Regions from separate parts of the Peptostreptococcus equinus genome, predicted to be linked through region 2. Evidence: riboswitches for the same ligand, from Rfam matches in the RefSeq annotation. Region 2 holds a riboswitch; the other holds the start of a gene.
What was found. A riboswitch is a leader RNA that binds a small molecule or an ion and turns the genes downstream of it on or off. The one in region 2 is predicted to bind lysine.
Positions count from the first base shown of each region.

Region 1 (8,225 bases), 780 kb from region 2:
ATTACAGCATTTGCACCTATTAGTACATTATCTTCTACTATTACAGGATCAGCATTTGCTGGTTCGATTACACCAGCTAGTACAGCACCTGCTCCAACATGAACATTTTTTCCTGTTGTAGCTCTTCCGCCTAGTACAGCTCCCATATCTATCATAGTTCCTTCTCCAACTACAGCTCCAATATTTATGATTGCTCCCATCATTACTACAGCATTATCTTTTATTATGGCGTGTTCTCTAATAAATGCTCCTGGTTCAATTCTTGCCTTTATGTTTGACATATCTATTAGGGGAATAGCACTATTTTTTCTATCACTTTCCACGATGTAATCTTCAATGGAGTCCTTATTTTCTTCCAGTAGTTTTTCCCAAATATCTTGGTGTGTAAAAAGTACCTTAGAAATATTGCTTCCAAAATTTCTTATATCTGCAAAGTCTATCTGATCCAAATTTCCCTTTATATATACCTTTACAGGACTTTGCTTTTTAGATGTAGCGATATAATTTATTATTTCCTCTGAAGTTAAAAAATTCTTTTCCATTTTTCCTCCTAGTTTATTATATATAGTTATTCCTACCCAAGTATTTGATTTTTATTGAATATACTTGGACAGGATAAGATTATTATATTTATTTTTATATCAGTTTATTATTTACATTGATAAATGTTTTATAGGCATAATTTTAATATAGTCTTGTAATTTACAAAAATTTTATAAATTACTGAATGTATAAAAGCCTGCAGAAAAATCTTTTATTTTTTGAGCAGCTTTTATTGAACCATCTGCGAATATTCGTTTCGATTGAGCTCTATGGGTAATTTCAATTACTTCATCTGTTCCAGCAAATAAGACCTCATGTTCGCCTACTATTGTGCCACCTCTAATGGAACTCATACCAATTTCTTTTTTATCTCTTTTATGTTCAGTTTGACTTCTATCGTAAATAGGTATAAATGAAGAATCTATTTCTTGTATTGCTTCTAATAGTTTTATAGCAGTACCACTTGGGGCATCTATTTTTTTGTTGTGATGCCTTTCTATTATTTCTATATCAAAACTCTCTGATAATAGGGGAGTCAGGTATTTTAATGCCTGAGTAAAAACATGAACACCGTAACTCATATTGGCACTGAAAAATATAGGACAGTATTGTGAAGCTTGATTCATAAGATTCTGCAATTGGTCTCTAGCTCCTGTGGTTGCAACTATAATTGGCAATTTATGTATCTTTGCTCCTTCTAATAATCTTTTTGTGTTGTTTGGATGAGAGAAGTCTATAATTGCATCTGCATTAGCTAAACGTTCAGCATCACTGATTATTTGGTATGGGCAATTTTCTATATTAATAGTAGAAAATACACCTACTATTTGGTGACCTTTTTCTATAGCAAGCTCCTCGACTACTTTTCCCATAGTACCATATCCACTTAAAATTAATTTCATATTATACCTCCAAGTCTAGTACTTTTCTATAATGTTCTAGTACGTTTTTTCTCACTGTGTCATTCGTAGGTATTAAAGGTAATCTAAAAATATCTTTGCAATATCCCATATCATTTAATACAACTTTTACTGGAGTCGGGCTGACATCAGAGAAGAGTGATTTTATATATGGATTTAATCTGTTTTGTATTTTTCTGGCGGATTGAATATCCCCATTTGTAAATGCCTTATATACTCCAATAAATGATTTTGGGGAAGTATTTGATATTACGCTAATTACGCCATCTCCACCATGTACTAAAAAATCAAAGAATGTACCATCATCCCCGCTATATAAAGAAAAGTCTGCATTTTCATCAACTATAGCTTTAATACTTTCTAAGTAATTCATATCTCCAGTTGCATCTTTTAAGGCTATTATATTTTTGTGCTTAGATAGTTCTGCTACTGTTTCAGGGCTAATTGTCATGCCAGTACGTCCAGGTACGTTGTAAAGTATTATCGGTATATTTACAGCATCTGCTATTGCAAAGTAGTGAGCAATCAATCCTTTTTGACTAGTTTTATTGTAATAAGGTGTAACTATTAGGGCAGCATCAGCTCCATTTTCCTTTGCAATTCTAGTATTTATTATAGTTTGTGTTGTATTGTTTGATCCAGTACCTAAAATAACTGGGACATCTAAATTTTTTCTTTCTTCTAAAGCTATTTTTAGTAATTCCAATTTTTCATCCATTGTTAAAGTTGAGCCTTCTCCTGTAGTGCCAGATATGACCAGACCATTTATACCAGAATCCAATTGAAATCTTACAAATCTTCTGTATGAGTCATAGTCTACGGTCATATCTTGGTTCATTGGGGTTACTAGTGCTGTTGTTACTCCTCTAAATAGTGATGTCATTTTTAATACCTCCAGTATTGTATAAATACGAAATTATTTGTTTTTAGATTAGTGTTTCTATTACTTATTTTCTAACATTTCTGCGATTTGTACTGCGTTACTTGCGGCTCCTTTTCTGATATTGTCAGCAACACACCAAATATGAAAACTATTTTCTTGTGATATATCTTTTCTAATTCTTCCAACTAGAACTTTATCTTGACCTGTAGCATTTAATGGCATAGGGTATTGATTATTTTGTGGCTTATCTATTAATACTACACCTGGGGCATTTTCTAGAATTTGTCTGATTCCATCTACACTAGCAGGTTTTTCAAGGCTGATATCTATTTCAACAGAGTGTGAATTAAAAACTGGAACTCGAACACATGTTGCTGTTATTTGTACATTATCATCAAGAGATAAGATTTTCTTTGTTTCGTTTATCATTTTCATTTCTTCTTTTGTGTATCCATTTTCTAAAAAATCGTCTATATGCGGTAAGACGTTATTGTAAATTGGGTGAGGATATTTTTGTGGTTCTATACCTTCTTGTCCATTTTTTAAATCGTTAATTCCTCCGATTCCTGATCCAGATACAGCCTGATAAGTTGTATAGGTAATTCTTTTTAATCCAAAAGTTTCATGTATAGGCTTTAGAGGTACTACGGATTGAATAGTAGAACAGTTGGGATTAGCTATTATCTTTCTATTTAGCATAGGTTTGTTACACTCTGGTACTACTAAATCAATTTGTGGATCCATTCTCCAAGCACTTGAATTGTCTATTACTATTACTCCATGTTTTTCCGCTATAGGTGCAAATTTTTTTGATGTAGAACCACCAGCAGAGAAGAGGGCATAATCTATATCTTTATCAAATGAATGTTCATTTAGCTCTTCAACTATAACTTGCTTACCTCTAAATTTTAAGATTTTACCAGCAGATTTTGATGATGCCATCAAATATATATTATCAACCTGTAGATTTGATTCTTCTAGTCGCTCTATCATTTTTGTTCCGACTACACCTGTAGCTCCAACTATTGCAAAATTTGCCATTCAATTACCTCCAAAATTATAGTTATATATTGAATTCTTCGCATAGAATTCTTACTGCATCCAATGATTTTTGTGCATCTATTGCATATGAGATAGATATTTCTGAAGTTGTTACTTGATAAAAATCTATTCCATTTGAACCTAATATTCTAAAAGCTCTTGCAGCTACACCACTGACATCTCTCATTCCTGAACCTACAATAGATACTTTGGCACAATCTGTTCTAATTGAATGATTTAAGCTTGGATAAGATGTCTTTAGAGTATCTAGTGCATCTTTTAAAAAGTTTTTGTCAGTATTCTTACAAGTGAATGAGATACTGATTTCATCATTTACTAGAATTTGGCTAATCATATCTATATTTATGCTAAGTCTATCCAATTGGTCAAATAAAGCTTGAACAAAATCTGGATTGCATTTTTTACAAGTTAAAGTAACATGTAATATATCTTGATCTAATGCAACTCCTGTTACTACTTTCTTTTCTATCAAATCTGTATTACTCATAATCCAAGTTCCTTTCGTATTAGCTAAAGTTTTTCCTAAATATAGTGGTACATTGTAGTTTTTTGCTATTTCCACACATCTTGTTTCCAATACTCCAGCACCTAAAGCTGAAAGCTCTAACATTTCTTCGTAAGATATTTGTTCTATTGCCTTAGCATCTGGATATATTCTAGGATCAGTCCCATATACAGCATCAACATCTGTATATATTTCACAAGGGCAGGCAATAGAAGCGGCTAGCCCTACCGCACTAGTATCAGATCCCCCTCTTCCTAGAGTAGTGATTTCTAGATTTTCATTGAATCCTTGAAATCCTGCAATAACTAGAATGTCATATTCTTCAAGCTGTTTTAGCAAATAATCTGAATTTATATCTGCAATTTTACTTTTTGTATGCTGTCCAAATGTTTTTATACCTGCTTGAATACCAGTTAGAGATCTAGATTTTACACCTATATCATTTAAGGTGATTGCCATTAAGGAAATTGTATTTTGCTCACCTATGGCAAGTAGAGAATCAAGCTCTCTAACATCTGGATTTTCTGTTATTTCTTCGACTTGTTTTAAAAGGCTATCAGTCGTTTTACCCATCGCTGAGACAACCACTACTAACTTTTCATTATTTTCTATCCTATTTTTTAAGTAAGATGAAATGTTTTTAATTTTTCCAATAGTACTTACGGAACTTCCTCCAAATTTTAAAACTGATATACTTTTCATAATTCCTCCAATTTTAATATTAAACTCAATATAAATTTTTGGTGGATAGATTTGCCTATAAAAAAAGACAAATATAGGAGGCCTACATTTGTCTAAAAGTTTTTGACATTGTGGTTAGCACTCCATTATTTTTTGGTATATGGAGTGTAGCCACGGTTTTATAAATAAAAAAACAAATGTAGAGTATACATTTGTCCCGCAACAATTCAATAGTTTGATTTATACCGGTTAGCACTCCATTATTACCTAAATAATGACAAAACAACAGCTCTTAACCATCATTCCAAAAGTATATGCCAAGCAAAACATATACAATTTCGGCGACGTCCCCTTTCCTTACAAACTGTTTGCCTACATTGTTTGAAAGTACTGATGTCGATCGCACCTCTATCCTTTATTAAGTTGAGATTAATTATATAGCAAAAAAACTATAAAGTAAATACTTATTTGAAAATAAAATAAAAAATATTTTTAAATTTTCGAAAATTATTGAAAAAATAAGTTTTAATCTCTTACATATTTTTTATGTATACATTAAAATATAAGTTATAGTAAGTACAAACGAAAATAATAATAGAAAGTAGGCCCTTATGTTTTTAAAATATTTATTGATTATAGTATTTACAGCAGTTATGATTAGTATTTTTATTATTTTTTATATTAGTCATCAAGTAAGTTATAAATTAAATAATCCGAAGAGACTAGCTCTTATGTCAAACCCTAAGGACATGTTAGGACTAGATTACGAAAATATACAATTTATGTCCCAAGGAAACCAAATATATGGTTGGTATATACCAGCACATAATCCAACATTCACACTAGTTTATTCGCATGGTTACATGGAAAATAGAGAAAGTCCTACTTTTTCAGCATATGATTTTTTTGTTTGGATGAACTCTATAGGGGCTAATATATTGACTTTTGATTATTCTGGTCAAGGCAGATCCCAAGGTGGAAATACGACTAGTGGAAAAAGAGAGAAAGAGGATTTATTGGAGGCTATAGCTTTTGCTAAGAAAAAATCTAACTGTCCTATAATAGTTCATGGTATTTCTATGGGAGCCTCAACTGCAATATTAGCAGCATCAAATAATAAAGATATAATTGGCTTAGTTTGTGATAGCCCATTTTCTAATTTAAAAAATTATTTAGAAAACAATTTAAATGTTTGGACAAAGCTTCCCAAAATACCATTTAATTATCTAGTATTAAAATTTATGGAAAAGAAAAGTAGAATTGATCCTAAAGATATAAGTCCTTTAGATGAAATATGTAAGGTAGTTTGTCCGATTTTGCTTATTCATGGAAAAAGTGATAGGGTGATTCCTTATGGTGAGAGCGTCAAGCTGCGGGACAAAAGCGTAGCAACTACTGAATTAATCATTTTTGATAATAAAGGTCACTGTAAATCTTATAAAAATTTCAAAAAAGAATATATCGTAAAATACAGAGATTTTTTAAGATTGATAGATAAAAATTTAATAAAATAGATAAAAAAGAAAGAAATAAATAAAAGAAAGCGATTTCCATAAAAACTAAACTTATTATAGGAAATTTGTAATTTTCAAATATTTTATAAAGATATATTTAAGTATTTGTATAAATGTACTATAATATATCTTAACTATTAATTTGAGAGGAGTTTATATATGAATATAAATCAAAAAGCAGTAAACGCATTAAGAGTTTTATCAGCTGATCAGGTTCAAAAAGCGAACTCAGGACATCCTGGTTTACCTTTAGGAGCAGCGCCAGCAGCCTATGAATTGTGGGCCAACCATATGAACCACAATCCAAAAAATCCTAACTGGGAAAATAGAGATAGATTTATTTTATCTGCAGGTCATGGCTCAGCTTTAATATATTCTCTACTTCATATGTTTGGATATGAAGGTGTAACTATCGAAGAATTAAAGAAATTTAGACAGTTTGGATCTTTGACTCCAGGGCATCCAGAGTATCGTCACACTAAAGGGATAGAAGCAACTACAGGTCCTCTAGGTGCTGGTGTATCTACAGCAGTTGGTATGGCTATAGCAGAAGCTCACCTTGCAGAAGTATTTAATAAGGAAAACTATCCAGTAGTTGACCATTATACATTTGCAATGACAGGAGATGGTTGCCTGATGGAAGGTGTATCTTATGAAGCATTATCTTTAGCAGGTACTTTAAAGCTAGACAAATTTATAATACTTTATGATTCAAATAATATTACAATAGAAGGAGATACTGATTTTGCATTTACTGAAGATGTAGAAGCAAGATTCAAGGCCTTTGGATATCAGGTAATAGTAGTAAAAGATGGAAATGATTTAGAGGCAATTTCTAAGGCTATTGAAGAAGCTAAGGCCGAAAAAAATAAACCATCTATAATAATAAATAAAACACAAATAGGATTTGGTTGTCCAGCTAAGGTAGGTAAGGCGAGTGCTCATGGTGAACCTCTAGGCGCTGAAAATGTACAAGCTTTTAGAGAATGCTTAGGATGGGAAAGTCAAAATGAATTTGAAATTTCTGATGATATATATAATCACTATAGTGAATTGGCTGAAAATGGCATTCAAAAAGAAAATGAGTGGAATGAAATGTTTGCAGCATATACAAAAGAATATCCTGAAATGAAAAAATTATGGGATGAATATTTTGCTGATGTAGATATGTCTAAAATAATGGATTCTAAAGAATATTGGGAATTTGAAAATAAGTCTATGGCTACAAGAGCGACATCAGGAACGATTATAAATAAATTAAAAGATTTGTATCCAAACTTAGTGGGAGGATCTGCAGACCTTGCACCTTCAAATAAATCAGAAATGAAAGATGCAGGATTCTTCTCTCCACAGAATAGAGGAGGAAGAAACATACACTTCGGAGTAAGAGAAATGGGTATGACAGCAATAACAAGTGGTATATATCTACATGGTGGATTAAAGCCATTCTGTGCTACATTCTTTGTATTCAGTGATTTTATGAAACCGATGATAAGATTAGCTGCATTAATGGGATTACCAGTGACATATGTATTAACTCATGACAGTATAGGTGTAGGCGAAGACGGGCCAACTCATGAACCAGTAGAACAATTAGCTATGTTAAGATCAATACCTAATATAAATGTATTTAGGCCAGCAGATTATACAGAAACTGCTGTAGCTTGGGCTACTGCTATGCAGTCAAAGGATAGACCAACAGCATTAGTACTTACTAGACAAAATTTACCACAGTTAAAGGGATCTTCTCAAGATGCCTTTAAGGGAGCGTACATACTAGAAGAAGCTTCTAATAAAGAAAATATTGATTTAATAATAATGGCTTCTGGATCAGAAGTTGAACTTGCTGTAGGTGCAAAGGAAGAACTAGAAAAAGCCGGTAAATCAGTAAGAGTAGTATCAGTTCCTTGTATAGATTTATTTGAAGATCAGGATTGTGCATACAAAGAAGAAATATTACCATCAAGTGTGAGAACTAGACTGGCAGTTGAAGCTGGGGAACCAATGCCTTGGTATAAGTATGTTGGATTCGAAGGCGATGTAGTAGGAATGACTACATTTGGAGCATCAGCACCTGCTGAAGAACTATTTAAGCACTTTGGATTTACAGTAGAGAA
Region 1 covers NZ_CP114052.1:1,784,062-1,792,286, reverse strand. Annotated here, with positions in the region: gene dapD (2,3,4,5-tetrahydropyridine-2,6-dicarboxylate N-acetyltransferase) at 1-542, opposite strand, end outside; gene dapB (4-hydroxy-tetrahydrodipicolinate reductase) at 714-1,445, opposite strand; gene dapA (4-hydroxy-tetrahydrodipicolinate synthase) at 1,447-2,346, opposite strand; gene O0R46_RS08955 (aspartate-semialdehyde dehydrogenase) at 2,407-3,387, opposite strand; gene O0R46_RS08950 (aspartate kinase) at 3,410-4,615, opposite strand; lysine riboswitch at 4,837-5,013, opposite strand; gene O0R46_RS08945 (alpha/beta hydrolase) at 5,206-6,108, shown strand; gene tkt (transketolase) at 6,268-8,225, shown strand, end outside.
Region 1: linked by a shared signal. The riboswitch ahead of O0R46_RS08950 (aspartate kinase) and the one ahead of O0R46_RS05095 (Na+/H+ antiporter NhaC family protein) in region 2 are both predicted to bind lysine.

Region 2 (8,225 bases):
TGCATTTATAACTTGTGCCATGATTTTTACCTCCTATAATTTTCATTAATAATATATTTATATAATACCTAATTAGAGTAAATTAAAACACAATTAGGTAAATTATCTTATTTTTTTCTCATAATCCTTCCCCTAGGAATCTCTATAAAAAAGCTGGTTCCTTGATTTATCGTAGATTTTACTTTTATATTGGCTTTTAACATTCCAGCAGTCAATTTAGCAATAGAAAGCCCAATTCCAGAACCTTCTATATCTTTTGCTCTTACAGCATCACTTCTGAAAAATCTGTCAAAAATATGTTTTTGATCTTTTAGACTTATTCCTACTCCTGTATCTTTAACTTCTAAAGTAATTCTATCTCTTGTCTTTTCATTTGCGAGTATAGTAATACTATCGCCTGGTTCAGTATATTTAAAAGCATTATCTACCAAAATCCTTAGTAGTTGAGTTAGTTTAGTCCTATCACTAACGATTATATTATTTTTCATATTTACAGAGTAGGAAAATCCTTTGTTTTGATATTCTGCAATTTCACTATAAGATTCAAAAATATCGGAAAATAATTCTTTAATATTTATTTTTTCATTATTTACCTTTACTATAGACTCTTCCTTTGAAAGCGATAATAATTCACTGATCATTTTTTTAAGTTGTCTAGCTTCTCTCATTGCAGTTGCAATGGTCTCTGCTTCATCTTCAACTGTGGACTCAGGTGATTTTAGCAAACTCTCTAGTTTTGATTGAATTATTGTAACTGGTGTTCTCAGTTCGTGTGAAGCATCTTGTACAAATTTTATTTGCTTGTTCCAAGACTGTTCTATAGGTTTTAAAGTTTTTGATGCAAGGTATTTAGCAATTACATATACTAGTAGTAATGATATAATATCAGAAATTATCAACAATACAATTAGATGGCTTAAGCTTTCCATCTCCGAATCTATATTTCTCATAATCTTGAATGTATATTTTCCCTCTTTTAAAGTATATGTTCTAAAGCTATATCCATTATAATTTAGAGTTTCTAAATTTTCTTTTGTAGGTTGTATATTTTTGGGTATTGATTGATCAAAATATCTATTCTGTGTGTAATATCTGATTTGATCATCTTCATAAATATAGACAATGTCCTTTGGATCTTGAAGAACAATGGGATCTCTAATAGAATTTTGTGTAAAAACTGAATGTACAAACCTATATTCATCTAATAGAGAATTATCAATTGTAGATAATATGCTACTTTTAAAATATGAATATATAAAAATACTCATAATAATCATAAATAATTCAACCAAAAACATGATATTTATAATTATCTTTTTTTGTGTCTTAGCAAATACATTATTATTTATCATCTAATATGTATCCAACCTTCCTCTTTGTCTTTATATATTTATCATAGTCAAATTTAGATAATTTTTTTCTAAGATTACTTACATATACTTCTACTATTTCTATAGTAGCATCAGAATCTATTCCCCATATTCTATCGTATATTTGCTCTTTTAATAGTATAGAACCTTTATTTAATACAAAATATTCAAGTAATTTAAATTGCTTATTTTGTAATTCTAACTCTTCTCCATTAATATAAACGCAAGATTTTTCTGAATCTATTTGAAGATCTTTAAATTCTAGAAATTTATTATCTTTTATTCTACCATTAGTTCTTAAAATTGCAAATGTTCTAGCGACCAACTCATCCATATAAAATGGTTTTGTTAGATAGTCATTTGCTCCTAAAGTAAAAGCTTCCATTTTATCATCTAGAGATTCTTTCGCTGTAAGAATTAATATAGGTGTATCAATGCCATTTTTTCTTGCTTCTTTCAATATTGTAATACCATCCATATTTGGCAACATTAAGTCTAGTATTACTAAATCGTAAATTCCTTGAGAAATCAAATATAATCCCTCTTCACCATCAGCACAGGTTTCAGTATCAAAATGCTTAGATAGTTCCTTGTTTATATCCTCTTGTAATGTTTTATTATCTTCTATTATTAATATTTTCATATATCCTCCATTCTAAATAAGTATTTTTAATAATTTTTTACTGAAATATAGTAATACTTATTATTTCATTTATACAAAATAAAGTTATAAATATTATAACACAATTATCTTAACTTAAATTTGACAATTTTACATTTTTAAATTATCTGAATTTTTTGTGTATTTTATTATATATTTTTAATATTAAATTCTTGTGTTATAATAATCTTACAAAAATATTGTTGTATTTTCAACAAATATATTTTTGTAAGATTATTATAAACTATATTGTTTAGCACTACCCAAGCTAAAAAATTCAATATAGTTTAAGAAAATATTAGCGGTCTCCCAACATCGCGGGCTTTAGCCCAATCTATTTTCAAAACATAAGAGTAATACACAAAAATAGCCAGATTATAATAATCTAGCTATTTTTGTGTATTTATATAATTTTTTATATATTATTTTATACTTATATATCATAAGTTGATATATAAGTATATGTTATTTTAAATTAGAACGTAATACCTTCTTTTGCTAATTTAGCTTCAAATTCTGGATCATCAACATCAGTACGCTTACCGATTAATCTAATGCCAACGAATAAAGCAACTATTGCTATAGGTAATACGATATAGAATTTAACTCCTAGACCTGCTGGTATATATCCAAATACTATCGTTAATGCAGCAGTAAATATTGAATATGGCATCTGAGTGTTAACATGCTCTATGTGGTTACAACCTGCTCCCATTGATGAAAGAATTGTTGTATCTGAAATTGGTGAGCAGTGATCACCAAATATAGCACCTGTTAATACTGCAGAAGTAGCAACTATTACATAAGCCATATCAGGATTTATAGAATGTGAAAGTGGTATAGCTAGTGGCATTAATATACCCATAGTTCCGTATGCAGTTCCTGTTGAGAAAGAAATAATAGCACCAAGTATAAATATTATTGAAGGTAGTAAAAATGGCGGTAATGATCCTGATAGATAATGAATCATATATTTTGCAGTACCAACTTCTTTAATTACTGAACTTAGCGACCATGCAAGTATCAATATAACACCTGTAATCATTAAAGTCTTCATACCATCTATCCAAACTTCAATAGATTCTGATATTGTATAAATTTTCTTTATCTTTGCCATAAGCATTGCTACAATAGAAGCGAATAAAGCTGACTGGAATAAAGCGACAGAAGCATCAGCTGCAGAGAAACAATCTTTAATACTGATTAATGAAAACATTGAAGCATTTACTGATCTTATCAACTCTTTATCATCGCCAGCCATTATAGCAGAATATCCACTATAATAGAAAGCTACCAAAGCACTCAATATTAAAACTCCTATAGGAATTATTGCATTCCAAACATTTAGTACTACACCTTCTTTTGGTGCCATATCATCAAGTTCTTCTAAGTTTTCATCATAATCTGATGATATTAAGTGTTTTCTACTTGAAATATATTCAGCTTTTCTCATTGGCCCAAATTCTCTAGCTAATATAGCACTTGCAACTATAAATAATATTATTAATATATTGTAGAATCTATAAGGTATAGTCTGTAGAAATACACCAAATGCGTCTACATCAACGTTTATACTTTTAAATGAATCATGTATAAGACCTACTTCAAGACCTATCCATGTAGAAATAATTGCAAGTCCAGCTACTGGAGCCGCTGTAGCATCTATTACAAATGCTAACTTTTGTCTAGAAATGTTCATTTTATCGAATACAGGTCTCATTATAGGACCGACTATCAATGAATTTGCATAGTCATCAAAAAATACTAATAGACCCATTAGACATGATATCAGCTGAGCACTTTTAGAAGTCTTTGCTTTGTCTGCAAGTGCTTCTGCTATAGCTTTTGCTCCACCCATTTTACCAACTAAATTGATAACACCACCTATACACATTACCTGCAGTAATATACCAGCATTCCATGGATCAGCAAGTGATGTAAGGGCTCTATTTATAAAATCAAGGAACGAAAATACTATATTTAGTAAGATATTATTACCTGACCCTACCTGTAAAATAAAGCATCCTGAAAATACACCTAAGAAAAGTGACACGACCACATTTTTTGTTATAAATGCTAATATAATTGCTAATAGTGGTGGAATAATAGTTATAATACCGTATTTGTTTGCGTTTGCTTTAGCAATTGCGTCAATATCTTGAGCAAATGTTGGTACTACGGTCATAAATACCAACGCTAAAGAGATCATTAAAGTTCTGAATTTTGTTCTGTTCATATTAACCTCCTAAAATTTTAGTAAAGAAATGGGGCTAAAAAAAATGCCTCGGAATATCATCCGAGGCATAAATATGCTTTATCTCAAATGATAGCCCACCACAAAATAAATTGTGACAGTTGCATACATATTCTGCATACACCCAGCAATGAAACCCTAAAGCTGATTTCACACTTCGGCAATAAATCCTTTCACTGTAGTCGCTTTAAACATTTTTTCAGCTACTGATAGTTACTGCACCTCTATCTTCTTTATCATTACATAATAGTATATACCATCTTTAATATTAATTCAAGCAATAATTTAATTTTATTTTAAAAATATATTAAACTTATTACTATTAATTCTAATTTTATATACTTATTATAATGCATTAATTAATATTTTCTTTATATCATCTGGATTTAATGTTACATATCCATTTATTCTACCATTTCCCTTTGTGGCTTTAACTGACATTTGGTCAAAATACTCTTCATCTATATCTAACTCTCTAAGATTTTTAGGTATATTAAGGGAGTTAGTAAAGAAATCTTGAGTCAAATCAATTGCTTTATTTGCTATTGTAAATTTGTCTAAATTCTTATCTATATTCCATACGTTTACGCCATATTCTACAAATTTATCTACTGTATCTTCTGATAAAATGTATCTCATCCAATGAGGTGTTAATATAGCTAGCCCATCGCCATGAGTTATGTCATAGAATGCACTTAATTCGTGCTCTATAGGATGTACTGACCAATCTTGAGTTGCACCTTTAGCCAACAGACCATTGATAGCCCATGAAGAAGACCACATTAAATTTGCTCTTGCTTCGTAATTTTCTGGATTCTGACAAGCAATTGGACCATAGTGTATACAAGTTTTTAAGATTGCTTCTGCCATTCTAGATTGTAAATACGCATCATTATTAACATTAAAGTAATTTTCAAATGTATGGCTCATTATATCTGCAGTTCCAGCAGCTGTATGTTTTTTAGGAACACTATAAGTATATTCTGGATCTAATATAGATACTTTTGGCAATGTACTTGGAGCACCTGTTCCTAATTTTTCATTTCTAGAGATATCTGATATTACTGCATTTACATCCATTTCAGATCCTGTAGCAGCTATTGTGAGCACTGAAAATATAGGAAGAGCATCTTTAATAAATTTTCTATTTTTAACTAGATCCCAAGCATCTCCATTATATTTTACTCCAGCAGCTATAACTTTAGCACAATCTATTGAACTTCCACCTCCAATAGCTAGTACACCATCTAGATTATTCACTCTACAAAGCTCCACACCTTTTCTAACCGATTCTATCCTAGGATTTGGTTCAACTCCTGATAACTCTATAAATTCTATATTATTTTCTTTTAAATTACTTACAACCGCATTGTATATACCGTTTTTCTTTATGCTACCACCACCATATACCAGTAGTATTCTGTTTGAATATTTTATAATTTCTCCAGATAAATTTTTTATTTGGCCTTTACCAAAGAAAATTTTTGTTGATACATCAAATGTAAAATTATACATATTATTCCTCCTTATTAACAGCTATCTTAATTATTTTTATAGTAATAACATACCACTAATAAACATAGAAGCCAACACAGAAATTAAATTATTTAAAAAGTGCATAGACATAGATGGAATTATCGATTTAGTCTTTTTAACTATTAAGGATAGAGCCATTCCTAATACAGCTATTGGCAAAATCTTAAAAAGATATAAGTGTAATATACCAAATAATAAACCTGTTATTATTATTGCAGAATTTGTAATTTCTCCATCTTTTGAAAATGAAGATAGGATAAAACCCCTAAATAATAATTCTTCACATATAGCTGGCATTAAAGCTACTACTAAAATGTTTACCCAAATTTCTTTATTTATTATAAATTTACTTAGCTCTTTAGCTGATTGTTGAGAATTTGGTAATATATACATCATAAGTTGTGTCAAAGCTATTACAAGTACAAAAGAAATAGACCAGATTAATAATGCAATTAAAAGATCGCTTAAGCTAAACTTATTTAATTTAAATACATTCTTATAATCTATCTTTATATACCATGCATAAAGCATTACTATTAGTAATAATATTATTTGGCTAAGGGCAATACCTAGATGTCCAAATTTTAATTGCAAGTATGAACCAATGATTACTAGTGCTACTAATTCCAAGAGAAATATTAGTACTCCATCTGCTTTTGTAGGCATATTGCCTTTTTTTATATTTGATCTAATATTTAAAATTGATAGTCCCTTATCGTCACCGAATAATATCGATTCTGAATTAAATATTTTCCCCAATATTACAAGAGCAAGTCCTATAAATACAAGTGTGCTAATCAATACTATAAATATTAGTTTAAATGTAGATTCCATAGAAAATACACTTTTAATCAATAAGGAAATGTTAACCACTGGTATCATTGCACTTATTGTATTTAATTTCAAGGTAGGAATAATACTAGCATATGAAGGTATCATAATTACTAACATTAAAGGTGTAAGTGAATTTTGAGCTTCTTTGTATGATTTTGAAAAAGAACAAATACACATACTTAAAGCTGTAACTACCATAACGAATAAAATGATTGCTAGCATTGTTAGTAAAAGAGGTACTAGCATTTTTTCTAGATTAAAATCTATCATTTTGGATGACATTTCTGAAGTCATCTTAACAGAATAAAGCATAGTAAGACCTAATGAAATTATATTCATAAGTGCTGTTATGATAGCTGTGGTTGCAACCGCTATATATTTCCCAGAAATAAGTTCTATATTTTTAATAGGAAGAGTAAAAAGTGTTTCTAAAGTACCTCTTTCCTTCTCACCTGCTATTATATCAACAGCAGGATAGATAGCTCCTGTTAGTATGCTGGTTATTAATATTACAGGCAACAGTCTACCTATTATTGATCCTGCTTCTTCCTGCTTTTCTGCAACGGTTTTAGTTTGGAATGTAATAGGATTTAGAGTTGATTTAGTATTGAGATTTGCCTTTTTTAGAGTATTTTCTACTAATTTCTCCTTATAACTATCCAATATTTTTTCTAGAGCTTTCGAAGTAACTGATGCTTTATCTTCCGTAGTATCCAAATATATCTTGTAATTTTTATTTTCTAGATTAATATATGCATCAAGTTTTTCATTTTTAACATCTGATAAATGATTCTTTTCATTTTTACTTGATACATTTGTGATTACTATTTTCCCATTCTCGTCTGTACCTTTTGATATATCAGATGCTTTTACATAATTAATGAAATCTTCTGGCACATTTTCACTAACTGCTAGATTTATATCTTGACTAGACAGATCATTCATTGTAAGCATCATAACTTGTGACATACCAATCATTAAAATTGGATATATTAAAATGGGTAGTATCAACATCATAAATAGATTTTTTTTATCTCTGATAAGTTCAAGCAATTCTTTTTTTACAATTTGCCTTACTATACTAAAGTTCAAAGACATCACCTCCTATATCTGCTATTTTTATAAAAGCGTCTCTGAGATTATCTGTATATGTATTATCTTTTAATTCTTTTGGACTCCCCTGAGCTATAATTTTTCCATTATGTATAAAAATTATCCTGTCACATAAAGTTTCAGCTTCTTCTAAATAATGTGTAGAATAAAGAACTGTTTTGCCATTATCCTTTTCTTTTTTCATAAAAGAAATTATATCGCGGCTACTGATAACATCTAGTCCAAGAGTAGGTTCATCGAATATATATATTTGTGGTGAATGTATCAAACATCTAGCAATAGACACTCTTTGAGTTTGTCCAGTAGAAAGATTTGCTATCCTTTGATCTATAAAAGTATCCATATCCAAAAGTTTGCAAATATTCTCTATTGATTTTTCTAGCTCCACTTCATTCATAGTGTATAACTTACCAAATATTCTTAACAACTCTCTTGGTGTTAGTTTTCCATATAGTTT
Region 2 covers NZ_CP114052.1:1,003,274-1,011,498, forward strand. Annotated here, with positions in the region: gene trxA (thioredoxin) at 1-21, opposite strand, end outside; gene O0R46_RS05085 (sensor histidine kinase) at 108-1,352, opposite strand; gene O0R46_RS05090 (response regulator transcription factor) at 1,342-2,013, opposite strand; gene O0R46_RS05095 (Na+/H+ antiporter NhaC family protein) at 2,507-4,267, opposite strand; lysine riboswitch at 4,351-4,520, opposite strand; gene O0R46_RS05100 (iron-containing alcohol dehydrogenase) at 4,631-5,800, opposite strand; gene O0R46_RS05105 (ABC transporter permease subunit/CPBP intramembrane protease) at 5,837-7,747, opposite strand; gene O0R46_RS05110 (ABC transporter ATP-binding protein) at 7,737-8,225, opposite strand, start outside.